DNA from 4 places in the Halomonas sp. DP3Y7-2 genome. Region 1 is predicted to be linked to each of the others. Evidence: predicted binding sites of a transcription regulator. Region 1 holds the regulator's gene; each other region holds the start of a gene.
What was found. The regulator PhoB, encoded in region 1, activates phosphate uptake and scavenging genes when phosphate is short. The targets are predictions, from matches to a motif close to TGTCATANNNNTGTCANA.
Positions count from the first base shown of each region.

Region 2: KUV45_RS18350 (PhoX family phosphatase) is a predicted target of PhoB. The motif match lies at 998-1,015, and genes of this name have one in related genera.
Region 3: phnC (phosphonate ABC transporter ATP-binding protein) is a predicted target of PhoB. The motif match lies at 1,304-1,321, and genes of this name have one in related genera.
Region 4: phbB (acetoacetyl-CoA reductase) is a predicted target of PhoB. The motif match lies at 1,516-1,533, and genes of this name have one in related genera.

Region 1 covers NZ_JAHVKJ010000001.1:363,019-366,105, forward strand. The annotation lists gene ubiA (4-hydroxybenzoate octaprenyltransferase) at 98-991, shown strand; gene phoB (phosphate regulon transcriptional regulator PhoB) at 1,103-1,792, shown strand; gene phoR (phosphate regulon sensor histidine kinase PhoR) at 1,882-3,087, shown strand, end outside.
Region 2 covers NZ_JAHVKJ010000013.1:58,538-61,624, forward strand. The annotation lists gene KUV45_RS18345 (hypothetical protein) at 112-684, opposite strand; gene KUV45_RS18350 (PhoX family phosphatase) at 1,172-3,087, shown strand, end outside.
Region 3 covers NZ_JAHVKJ010000002.1:132,188-135,274, forward strand. The annotation lists gene phnD (phosphonate ABC transporter substrate-binding protein) at 1-293, opposite strand, end outside; gene phnC (phosphonate ABC transporter ATP-binding protein) at 386-1,240, opposite strand; gene KUV45_RS03870 (hypothetical protein) at 1,716-2,153, shown strand; gene KUV45_RS03875 (hypothetical protein) at 2,158-2,424, opposite strand; gene KUV45_RS03880 (TlpA disulfide reductase family protein) at 2,576-3,087, shown strand, end outside.
Region 4 covers NZ_JAHVKJ010000014.1:179,770-182,856, reverse strand. The annotation lists gene KUV45_RS19920 (DUF349 domain-containing protein) at 1-304, shown strand, start outside; gene phbB (acetoacetyl-CoA reductase) at 499-1,245, opposite strand; tRNA gene KUV45_RS19910 (tRNA-Met) at 1,639-1,715, shown strand; gene KUV45_RS19905 (co-chaperone YbbN) at 2,023-2,967, shown strand; gene KUV45_RS19900 (MalY/PatB family protein) at 3,073-3,087, opposite strand, start outside.

The DNA of each region.
Region 1 (3,087 bases):
GACGCTCAACGCCACACCAGCGGATGCGGACACGACAGAAGCGTGCCCGCCACGATGCCTGTGACAGCGACTTTCCACTAGCCCTCGAGAGACCACGATGGACCGCTCCCTGCTGCGTCCCCCCGGACGCCTCGCCCGAATTCCCGACTTCCTGGCGCTGATGCGTCTGGATCGCCCCATCGGCACCTGGCTGCTGATGTGGCCAACACTGTGGGCGCTGTGGGTAGCGGCGGACGGCATTCCCGCCCGCGACACGCTGCTGATCTTTGTCGCTGGCGTCTACCTGATGCGAGCAGCAGGCTGTGTCGTCAACGACTATGCGGACCGCCATTTCGACGGTCACGTCAAACGTACCAAACACCGCCCTCTGGCGACTGGGCGTATCAGCGAGCAGGAAGCCAAGGTCCTGTTCGTCGGTCTGCTGACAGCGGCCTTCGTGCTGGTCTGGCTGACCAACGGCTTTACCGTATGGCTGTCGCTGATCGGCGCCGTGCTGGCCGCCAGCTATCCCTTCATGAAGCGCTACACCCACTTTCCCCAGGTGGTGCTGGGGGCGGCCTTTTCCTGGGCGATTCCCATGGCATTCGGTGCCGTGCTGGGCGAGGTACCCACGGTCGGCTGGATCCTGTTCACCGCCAATGTACTGTGGACGGTGGCTTATGACACCGAATACGCCATGGTGGACCGTGACGATGATCTCAAGATCGGCATCAAGTCGACCGCAGTGCTGTTTGGTCGCTGGGACACTCGCATCATCGCGCTGCTGCAGCTGGCAACGCTGGGCCTGCTGGCCTGGGCGGGCGCTCTACTGAATATCGGCGGTTTCTATTGGCTGGGATGGCTGGCCATGGCGGCTACCTTTATCCACCAGCAGAAACTCATCAAGGAGCGTGATCGCGATCGCTGCTTCCAGGCCTTTCTCAACAATCACTGGTCGGGCCTGCTGCTGTTTGCCGGCCTGGCGCTGAGTCTCTATCCCGACCTGGGATGACCCTGTCGAGCTGACGAGGGCTCGACAGGTCGGCCAATGTCATCTAAATGTCACATTGACGTGGTGTCATCTGTCACCGTTGATAGGAAGACCCTGAACAAGAGGCCCGGGATGACAGCCAAGACCGTATTGATCGTCGACGACGAAGCGCCCATCCGCGAAATGATCGCGGTGGCTCTGGAAATGGCCGACTACCGGGTCCTCGAGGCCGACAATGCCCAGGCGGCTCACGCGATTATCGTGGACGATCAGCCAGACCTGCTGCTGCTGGACTGGATGATGCCCGGAACCAGTGGCATCGAGCTGGCACGCCGCCTCAAGCGGGAAGAAACCACCGCCGAGCTGCCGATCATCCTGCTCACCGCCAAGGGTGAGGAGGACAACAAGATTCAGGGGCTTGAAGCAGGTGCAGACGACTACATCACCAAGCCGTTCTCTCCCCGGGAACTGGTCGCCCGTCTAAAAGCGGTGCTGCGTCGTGCCACTCCCCGCGGCGTTGAAGACCCGGTGGAAGTCGACGGGCTCAAGCTCGATCCTGTCAGCCACCGCGTCAGCGTCGACGGCAAGTCGCTCGACATGGGGCCCACCGAATACCGCCTGCTGCAGTTTTTCATGACCCACCAGGAACGCGCCTACACCCGCGGCCAGTTGCTTGATCAGGTCTGGGGTGGCAACGTCTACGTCGAGGAACGCACCGTCGACGTGCACATTCGCCGCCTGCGAAAGGCCCTTGGCGAGCCACATCAGCAGCTGATCCAGACCGTGCGCGGCACCGGCTACCGTTTTTCGGCCAAGATGTGACGTCTTGCCTCCCTTCCACGCAGGCTTGATAGCGCCTGTACGGCTGGCGGCAGACAGGAGGACATAGGTGAACGGAGCCAGGAGCTGACGTGGGTCGACTGTGGAGACGAGAAGTCTGGCGCTTGACCCTGCTGGTCGGCATCGGCGCCCTGCTGGGCTGGCCCTTTTCCTTGACGAGTGTCGGCGTCGGAGCGGGCCTGACGCTTGGTCTCGCCTATCATCTGCGCAACCTGCACGCCATGCACGACTGGCTGACCCATCGTCCCCAGCAGGAACCTCCTACCGCCAGCGGTCTGTGGGGCGAGCTGTTTGATCGACTCTATCGCTACCAGAAGGGCCAGCGCATTACCCAACGACGCCTGCGCTCAACGCTTCAGCGTATCCAGGAGTCCTCTGAAGCGATGCGCGACAGTGTGGTCATGCTGGATCGCCATGGCGATCTCGAATGGTGGAACAGCTCTGCCGAGCGCATGCTAGGCCTGAAGCCGGCGCTGGACCGTGGTCAACATATCACCAACCTGCTGCGTGATCCGCGCTTCGTCGGCTATTTCAACGAGCGGGACTATCGTGAGCCGCTGAGCCTGCCATCGCCCATCGACGAGAACATGATCCTGCAGTTCCAGATCACCCTGTACGGTGACGATGAACGCCTGGTCATGGCGCGCGATATCACACGCCTGCATCGCCTGGAACAGATGCGCCGAGACTTTGTGGCCAACGTCTCCCATGAGCTGCGCACGCCACTGACGGTACTGACCGGCTATCTCGAGACCTACGGCGACATGGCCGACATGCTGCCCGAACGGCTCGGCAAGGGGGTGGCGCAGATGCAGAACCAGACCCGTCGGATGCAGAACCTGGTCAATGATCTGCTGCTGCTGTCGCGACTGGAAAACGATCAGGGCGGCGATGACCACACGCGGCTCGACCCCACCACTCTGTTGCAGACCGTCAAGCGAGATGCACAGGCGCTGTCTGGTGGGCGCCAGCAGATCGAGGTGTCCATCGACGATCCGCGTGGGCTCAAGGGCAGTGAGAAGGAAATTCACAGTGCCATTTCCAACCTGGCCTTCAATGCCGTGCGCTATGCCGGCGATGGCGCACGTATCCAGCTACGCTGGCGGGCCTACGGTGATGGCGCCTGTCTTGAGGTGGAGGACGACGGCGACGGCATCGACCCGATGCACCTTCCGCGCCTCACCGAGCGCTTCTATCGGGTAGACAAGGGACGCAGCACGGCAACCGGTGGCACCGGACTAGGCCTCGCCATCGTCAAGCACGTGCTGCTGCGCCAC
Region 2 (3,087 bases), on a different contig from region 1:
GGCCTTGAGGCGGGCATGGACACTCCATTGTCGTGATGAGCTTGAGCATTATGCCGTTCTCGCCACCTGGAGAACACTTGGCGTCACCCATGCCGCTTTCATCGACTTGTTCTATGCCGTTTCAGGCGTCGCCTGAGAGAGCTCCCCTGGATCCTGCATATCTTCTGGCACTCGTGGCAGGTCGACGGGTAGATGGCGGGCGAAGAATGCCAGACAGTCGAGACTGCTGGAGGCGTCGGGAGCGAGCGGGCAGTTCCATGGGGAATCGCGCAACTCATCGGGCAACTGTTGGCTGAGCTGCTCCAGCTCCTGGCTCTTTGGCCAGCTGAGCCAACGCTCCCTCTCCAGGGCCTGGGGTTGACGCCACTTGAGCATCCAGTCGTCGCCCCAGGGCAGTACCGCCAGATGTCCGGGGTCTGGCAACGGCAGCCCCTGGAAGGCGCTGGACCACCAGGCGGGGTGGAGCTGCTGGCGGTGAAGCCGGTTCAAGCACTGGGCCAGCAGTCCCCGCTGGATCACCATCACATCCAGGTGCTGGTGGTCCTGATTGAGCACATGCACCGCCAGGCTCTGTCGATTCACGCACAGCTCTTTCGCGATCAGCGTGTCGAGTGACGCTTGCGGGTCACTATGGCCCAGCACTCCCCGCTCTAGTGCCACCAGAGCGATAGTGTGGGGTGGCATGACCAGCACGCAGGGTAGGGCAGGATCCAGTTGACCAAGGAGATCCAGCCGGGAGTGGCTCCCCCCTCGTTGCTGCCTTTGATCGGTGCAATGTACCCAGTGCCAGCAAGGTTCTGGGTCCTCATCGCTAGAGGGTGCCTTTTGCGGCATGAGCAGAATGCGCTGATGTCGGTGTCCCAGATGCCACATGGTTCTGGTCCTGTCGAGAGCAAGCGTTGGATCACTCTGTCGTCACGTAAGCTTAGTTTCTTTCACTAATTGTTACTCTTTTAACATTTCAGTTACCTCTTATGCTTTGTCCGGCGTACCGCATCGTCACATCCCTGTCATCTAGACATCCTAGGGTGTCGCGAGGACCGACATCGCCGAGATAGCGCACCCAACAGCGCAGATCGGCGCGAGTGACTGCCCGCCACCGGCCCGCAGCCGGCAACGACATCCCGTCTGCCGACGTTCCACACGTCGACGGCCAAGAGAGGACTGCGCAATGAGCAAGGAAATCGAAGATCACCGCCTGTTGAACCCCAGCAGCAATGAGCCCTTTTCTTCAATACTCGATCGTCGCCTGTCGCGCCGCGCTGTGATGAAGGGCGGCATGGGCATGGCAGCCATGTCCATGCTGGGGGGCTTCGGGCTGACCGCTATCGCCGATCAGCATGGGTCAGGCATGTCCAAGACGCCGCTGGCACTGGCCTTCGACGCGGTCAAAGGGTCGCGCACGGATGCGGTAGTGGTGCCTGCGGGGTATACCGCCCAGGTACTGGTGCCCTGGGGCACGCCGCTCGATGACAGCGCCCCCCAATGGCGCGACGACCTGGCCATGACGCCAGAGGGACAGGCGGCCAGCGTCGGCATGCACCACGACGGCATGCACCCCTTCGCTTTGGATGATGCCAGCGGCTCTGAGCGCTTCCTGCTGGTGATGAACAACGAGTACATCGATGAAAATGCCCTGTGGGCGCCCCAGGGTGGTCCCACCAACATGGCGGAGGGCAAGCGTCCTGCCGATGAAGTCCGAACGGAAATCAATGCCCACGGGGTCACGGTCGTAGAGGTGCAGAAGGGCGCCAACGGACACTGGAGTCACGTCAAGGGATCCCGTTACAACCGTCGCTATACCAGTGCCACGCCGATGCACCTGTCTGGCCCGGTGGCCGGCAGTGACTACGTGAAGACCCGGTTCTCTCCGGGGGGAACCCAGGCGCGGGGCACCAACAATAACTGTGCCAATGGGTATACCCCCTGGGGAACCTATCTGACCTGCGAAGAAAACTGGCCGGATTATTTCGTCAAGGACGAAGGGCGGACGCGGGACGACGATCGTCTTGGCATCGCCACCGGGCGCGGTCGCTATGGCTGGGAAACCGCAGCGGGCGACGCCAGCGAACGTGATGACGAGTTTACCCGGCTGATCGGCAACCCCGGCGATGGCGATGCCACCGGCGACTATCGCAACGAGGCGCGTCAGTTCGGCTATATCGTTGAGATCGACCCGTACACCGGCAAGCAAGCGGTGAAGCGCACGGCGTTGGGGCGTTTCCGCCACGAGGGGTGCTGGCCGGGCAAGTTGGAGGCTGGCCAGCCGGTCGTGTTCTACTCTGGCCACGACTCCCGCAACGAGTACATCTACAAGTTCGTGTCCAGGGCGGTCTGGGACCCGGCGGATGCCATCGCGCCCGGCGCCGAGGCCGACCGCCTGGCGCTAGGCAGCAAGTACATGGATGAGGGCACGCTGTACGTGGCTCGCTTCAATGCCGATGGCAGTGGCCAGTGGTTGCCGCTGACGCCGCAAGCCACCACCCAGGATGGTCGACCCCTGGCCGAGGCCCTGGAGCTCGGTGCCGACGATCTGGCAGGGGTGATCATCCATACCTGCGATGCCGCTGACCTGATGGGGGCAACGCCGATGGATCGCCCGGAGTGGGGCGCGGTGGATCCTTCCACCGGTGAGGTCTACATGACCCTTACCAACAACTCCAAGCGTACCGAGGAAGGCACCGAGGCGACACTGACCGGCGATGGCGACAGCATCGAGGCGTTGGGGAATGGCTATGCCACCGCTCCGGTCAATGCCGCCAACCCGAGGGCCAACAATGAGGCGGGGCAGATCATCCGCTGGCGTGAGGGGGCAGATGCCAGTGCTTTCGAATGGGAGGTCTTTGTCTTCGGTGCCGCCGCCAGCGATGCCGATAACCTGTCGGGCCTGACCGCCGACAACGAGTTCGCCAGTCCCGACGGTCTTTACTTCGACGAGCGCGGCGACGGCCAGGGTATCCTGTGGATTCAGACCGACAATGGCTATGAGGGAGTTGCCGAAAGTACCAATGACCAGGTTCTGGCGGTGGTGCCGGCAGGGCTGGAGCGTGCCGATGGTGCGGCTGCGGTGCTGTCCGGTGCCAACCA
Region 3 (3,087 bases), on a different contig from region 1:
TCCACCGCCTCCATGGCCGCCTTGTTGCCGTACCAGGCCAGGTCAATCTGGCCAAATCGCATGGCCTGGATCACCGCAGCGTAGTCAGTGGCGAAGAACGGCTCGACCTCCATCCCTACCTGCTCGGACATGTCCTCGAGGAAGGGGTCCCACAGCGGTGCCAGGTTCTGGCTCGCTTCGGTGGAGATAATGCCGAACTTGAGGGTATCGGCGGCCGCCAGCTGAGTGACGGCAGCAAGACCAAGACCTGCCATCAGCGGCAGCGACAGGCGGCGAACATTAGCAAAAAGCATGGGTATCTCCTGGGGGGGTGCAGGGGGTGTTCTAGATGAGAGGTGATGCAGTCGTTGTCGGTATCACGTTGGATTGCCGTCAGCCGTCCGAACTAGACATGCGCCGCCACCGCGGGCTGGGCATGGGCCGGCTCTCGGGTCGGCGATGGCAGGTCGGGCTGGGCGCCGGAACGAAGCTCATCGAGCCCGGCGTTTTCGTACAGGGTGCTGAGGCGCGCATCGGTCAGCTCAGTGGTCTTGCCGTCGAAATACAGCCGACCATCCTTGAGCGCGATGGCGCGATGACAGTAACGCCGGGCGATGTCGACTTGATGCAGGGTGATGACGACAGTACGACCGTCCTCGGCATGAATTCGCTGAAGAATCTCCATCACTTCACGGGCACTTCGCGGATCCAGCGATGCAATGGGCTCGTCGGCGAGAATCACGTCGGCGTCCTGCATCAATACCCGCGCGATCGCCACGCGCTGCTGCTGGCCACCGGAGAGCGTATTGGCGCGCTGATAGGCCATGCCCTCCAGGCCGACCCGGGCGAGGCACTCAAGCGCCCGCTGCTTCTCTTCCTGACTGAAGCGCCCGCTGAGCGCGCGCAGGCGAGGCATGCGCCCCAGCTGCCCGATCAGCACATTGGTCAGCACACTCAGGCGATTGACCAGGTTGAACTGCTGGAAGATGTAGCCAACACGGCAGCGCTGGCCACGACTGGCACGCTTGATCCGGCCACTGGCCTGTACCTCACGGCCCAGCAGGCTCACCCGACCGCCGGTATGTCGGTTACAGCAGGTCAATCCGACCAGGTGGCGCATCAATGTCGACTTGCCGGAACCGGAGGGACCGATCAGGGCAACGATGTCGCCTGGGGTGATCTCGAAACTGACGTCCTCGAGCACTTGGCGATGGCCGAACGTCTTGTTGAGTCGCTCGACGACGATGGTGGGGATGGACATGATGCCTCTCCTCTTGGAATGGCATCAGTCTGCAGGCGGCAGGTTAAGGCATGTTGTCTAGACAATGTCATTGATGTGACAAATTCACCCGGACGCATCGACGTCAGCCCAGGCCTTTTCAGACAATTATTTTAAAAAACAGGACATTAAATATTGGCGTCACTGTGCTGTAACGCAAATGCCACCGCACAGCCATATTCCGCTCGAGCGCTGTCCGTGTTCGCTTGAGGCGACGACTCACGGCGGTGCAGCGATGAGCTGGCGTGCTGTTCAGGCGATCGGATACCCGCCGAAGGTGGCCTGACAGGAGCAAGGGATACCCGGGATAGCGCCAGGCCATGGGCATGATTGGCAGGTTCAAAGGGAAAGTTCTGGCAACCGCGACCAGACTGACAGACAGCGCACCTAAGAGAGGCAGCGTCCCTGTGAAAGGTAACGTCCCTGTAAAAGGTAACGTCCCTATGCGAGACAGCCTATGCAGCATCTGAGCCTGGAACCCAGCGCGCTGGAAGTCACCGACCTGGCCACCATGCATCGTTTCTTCGAACAGGTGCTGGAACTGCGGCCATTGGTGGTGAGCGCCACAGGCGTCACTCTGGAGCTAGGCGGTGGGGACACGACTCACGTGCTGATGCTACTTGCCAGCACGACGCCGACCCCACCGCGCACCATTAATCTGGAGGTCAGTGCAGCGGACTTTCCCAGGCTGCGCCAGCGCCTGGAGCAATGCGGAGACGCCTGCGGGTGGGTGAGAAGCTGGGATGCGCCCGACAGCGCCTCGCCCCAATGCGCCTTCCGAGTCGTGCTGTGCCGGCTTCCGGAAGGCCATTGGCTGAGGCTGACCGCCATCGACCCCAGCGCGTGCCGGCATGTCACCTTAGCCCGCACCCAGCGCGATACTCCGTGCCGGTGATCCGTCAGTCGAAACCCTCATCCAGCGCCTCATCATCGTCCTGCAACAGGCGTTTGCGGCGCTCATCACGCTGCTTCTGCACCCGATTGTTGCGATAGCGTCGCGCCACGGCCACAGCCAGCGCCACAACCAGCATGAGCAGCAACGTCAGGCCTTGCCACGGCCGCGGTGACTCCAGGGTCGAGCCGAGCACGAAGATCATGATGAAACCCAGCGCCTGACTACTGATGGCCAGCGCGCGCAGAGGGTCGAAGGTCTTGGGTGAGGGCATCACGCATCCTGATAAATGAGGGACTGGCGGCCTGACGCAAGATGACAGCGCCCGACGAGCGCAGTAGCCTTGCCGAATCGGGTTCGCCCAGTGTACCTGCTCGCTATCGACTTTTCGTGCCCTCGCGTTGATCAACGGAGCCTTCCCCGCCATGGATGCCATCGCCATTGGTCCGGTGCTAGTGAGCCTGCCCCGGCTCTACGCACTCGCCATCACCCTGCTGCTGCTCGCGGCCAGCGCCTTTCTGCTGGGGCTTCCACGCCGCCGTCATGGTCGCTGGTTCAACGGCCTGATGCTGGCCTGGTTGTTCGGTGCTCGTCTCGGCCATGTGGTGATGCACTGGGAGGCGTATCGGGACGACTGGCTCGATATCGTGAGCCTGTGGCTGCCTGGGTATAGTGCCGTGTGGGGGCTGGCTGCCGCGGCCCTCTGGACCCTGTGGGCGCTGCGTGATCGCATGGCCGCTCTGCTGGGCGCCCAAGGCCTGACCCTGCTGGCGACACTTGGCTGGCTGGCGCTGGTCAGCTGGGCCCCGCTGTCCGCCAGCCCTGCTCCGCAGCAGGTGCCAGAGCTGACCCTGGAAGATGTCGACGGAGCGCCTATCGCCTTGCGTACGCTGACGGGCGACGCTGCCGGCAAGCCCATGATCATCAACCTATGGGC
Region 4 (3,087 bases), on a different contig from region 1:
CAATGCCGCACGCCGCTCCCCGGACTCTCTGGACAGCGTCGCCGAGCGGCTGGCGCGGTTGCGCGTTCACCTGGCGCTGTTGGCGGGCCAACCTATCGGCCAGCATGACGAACCCCTGCGCCTGGCCATCCAGGTAGACCGTCTCAACGACAGTCTTGGCCAGATGCCCGCACGGGAGGAAGAACTGTTGTCGGTACTGTGTGGGTTGCTGGCCACCGGGCCGGTATCCCGCCAGCTGTGGGACAAGGAGGTTCAGGAGTTGGACGCGCTGCTTGATGGGCTGCGCCAGCTGCCGCCGCCGTGATAGCGCTGCGGTAAGTTCGGGGAGACAAGGCGACGTCGCAGCCCCCCCTCCAGCGCCCAGCAACAGGAAAGCGAGGCTTGCGCCTCGCTTTTCTCTTGTTGCCGCTCTGTCATTGGCGTTCGCGGGTTGTCGTCGACGACATGGCCGACCGCCCAAATGACGTCGGAGCCTGCCAGGCTCCGACACGAGAGGGTTCAGCCCATGAACTGGCCACCATTGATGTCGATGTTGGCACCCGTGATAAAGCCGTTGTCCTTGCTGGCGAGGAAGCTGACCAGGCGCCCGATCTCTTCCGGCGTGCCGTAGCGCTTCATCGGGATCGTCTCGCGAATCGCCTCACGCACCTTCTCCGGAATCTTCATGATCATGTCGGTGGCGATATAGCCAGGAGAGACGGTGTTGACGGTAATCCCCTTGGTGGCGGTTTCCTGGGCCAGCGCCATGGTCAGACCGTGCATACCCGCCTTGGCGGCGGAGTAGTTGACCTGTCCAAACTGCCCCTTGCGCCCATTGATGGACGAAATATTGATGATGCGGCCGTAATTCTGCTCGAGCATGCTCTCGATGACGCTACGGCAGGTGTTGAAGACGCTATTCAGATTGGTGTCGATGACCAGGTTCCACTGATCGGGCGACATCTTCTTCATGGTGCCGTCCTTGGTGATGCCAGCGCAGTTCACCAGCACCGCGATCGGACCATACTGCTCCTCGATCTTCTTTACACCGTTCTGGCACGCCTCGAAATCGGTCAGATCAATACCGGCAACATCGATATTGTCGTAACCATCAGACTTCTGAGCCTCCAACCAGGACTTGGCCTTCTCGGGGTTGTTGTAACCGGCCAGCACCTGATAACCGGCATCCGCCAGTTCGCGACAGATGGCACTTCCAATACCACCTGTGCCACCGGTGACCCATGCGACGGGCTTTTGCTGAGTCATTGACGACCTCCCTGATTGTCTATGCTTCCGCCGTTTGCCGACGGACCTTGTTGTAACAAGCACGTTGTAGCAAGCACGTTGGGACGGATCGGCGGGAGACGATCCTCATCACAGTGTGTCGAGGCATCGCGCGTGGCCTCCTGCCACGTTGCGCCCACCTGCCACCAACCTGACACCTGACGACAGCCCTGTCACGGATGACGCGCAACACGTCGTGGACGTCACACGCCTCGGGGCAAGCCGACGGTCATCTTCAGGCTAGCGTCCGCCACTGACATTTCCATGACAGCCCCCCCAGTATGGACCACTGCGCTCAACCGGTACGAGCCATCTCACGCGAATTCGCACAGGGTTGACGTGGGCCAAAAAATCCGTATACTTCGTCCTCGTTGATGCGGGGTGGAGCAGTCTGGTAGCTCGTCGGGCTCATAACCCGAAGGTCATCGGTTCAAATCCGGTCCCCGCTACCAAACATCATGAAACGGGGCAATCTCTTGAGATTGCCCCGTTTTCTTGTTCGCCACTGCTATCTCGACGCCTTGCTGATCGGACACCGGGCCGGCGCAGCCCCATCCTTCGACACGCACGTTCACTCGGCTGCGAGTGTTATGCCGCCCCACGCGAAACATGGGTCTATTTAGCAGAAGACTAAGTCCCATTTGACCTCCATCTTTAGTCGCATAGCGCTCATCAACGGCCTTGCGACAGGCCTTGAAGTCGGCGACCAGCGACCGCATCTCTTAGCTCTATCCACTTATCAGACAAGGTTGCGTCCCCATGCCAATCGTCGACCCGCGCACCGGCGAGCCGTTGAGCACCGAACCCGCCCAGCACAGCGCTGGCCAAGCAGAGGCCGCTACCCAGGGGCCGGCCGACAGCGATCTGATCTTCGACGTTGATCGCAGCAATATTCAGCAGGTGCTGGAACTGTCCATGCGCGTGCCGATCCTCCTCGACTGCTGGGCCCCCTGGTGCGAACCCTGCAAGAACCTGATGCCGGTGCTGGAAAAGCTGACGCGCGAGTACCGCGGCACCTTTCTGTTGGCCAAGCTCAACATCGACGACAACCAGGACATCGCAGGCCAGCTGGGCGTGCGCTCGGTGCCCGACGTCAAGTTGATCAGCCAGGGCGGCCTGGTCGACCACTTCCAGGGTGCGCTGCCTGAAAAGGACATCCGTGAGTGGCTCGCACGCTACTTTCCGGCTCCCGAAGATGCCCCCGCAAGTCCCGAGGAACAGGCAGAGCAGGCCCTGGCGTCCGGCGATACCGCGACGGCGCGCGGCATCTACCAGGAGCTGAGCGAGCAATATCCTGACCACGTGGCCTATCGTATCCAGCTGGCCAAGGTTCTGGTCGCAGAGGGCAGCAATGACGAGGCACGCCAGCTGCTCGACGCCCTAGCGCCAGAGGATCGCGACGGCCCCGAAGCCCGGGGCGTTCGTGCCAGCATCGAGTTCAGCGAGGAAGCCCCCGATGCGGCCACACTCGCGTCTCTGGAAGGGCGCGATGACAGTGAAGCCCACTACCAGAGAGCCCTGCGCCAGGTCGCCGACGGTGACTATGAGAACGGCTTGGAAGGACTGCTCACGGTCATGAAGCGTGATCGTGGATACGGCGATGACCTGGCTCGCAAGACCCTGCTACGGGTGTTTGACGCCCTGGGGGCAGACCATCCGCTGACCGTCAGCTACCGGCGCAAGCTGTTCGCCCTGCTGTACTGAAGGCTGAATACCACCCCCCTCACCCGGCAGCGTCTGCCAGCAACCACCAGCAGGGCCCTTGATGGGCCCTGCTGGCATTTAGCGGGTGCACGGCTGCCGACATGGTCAGCCAGCGAGCAC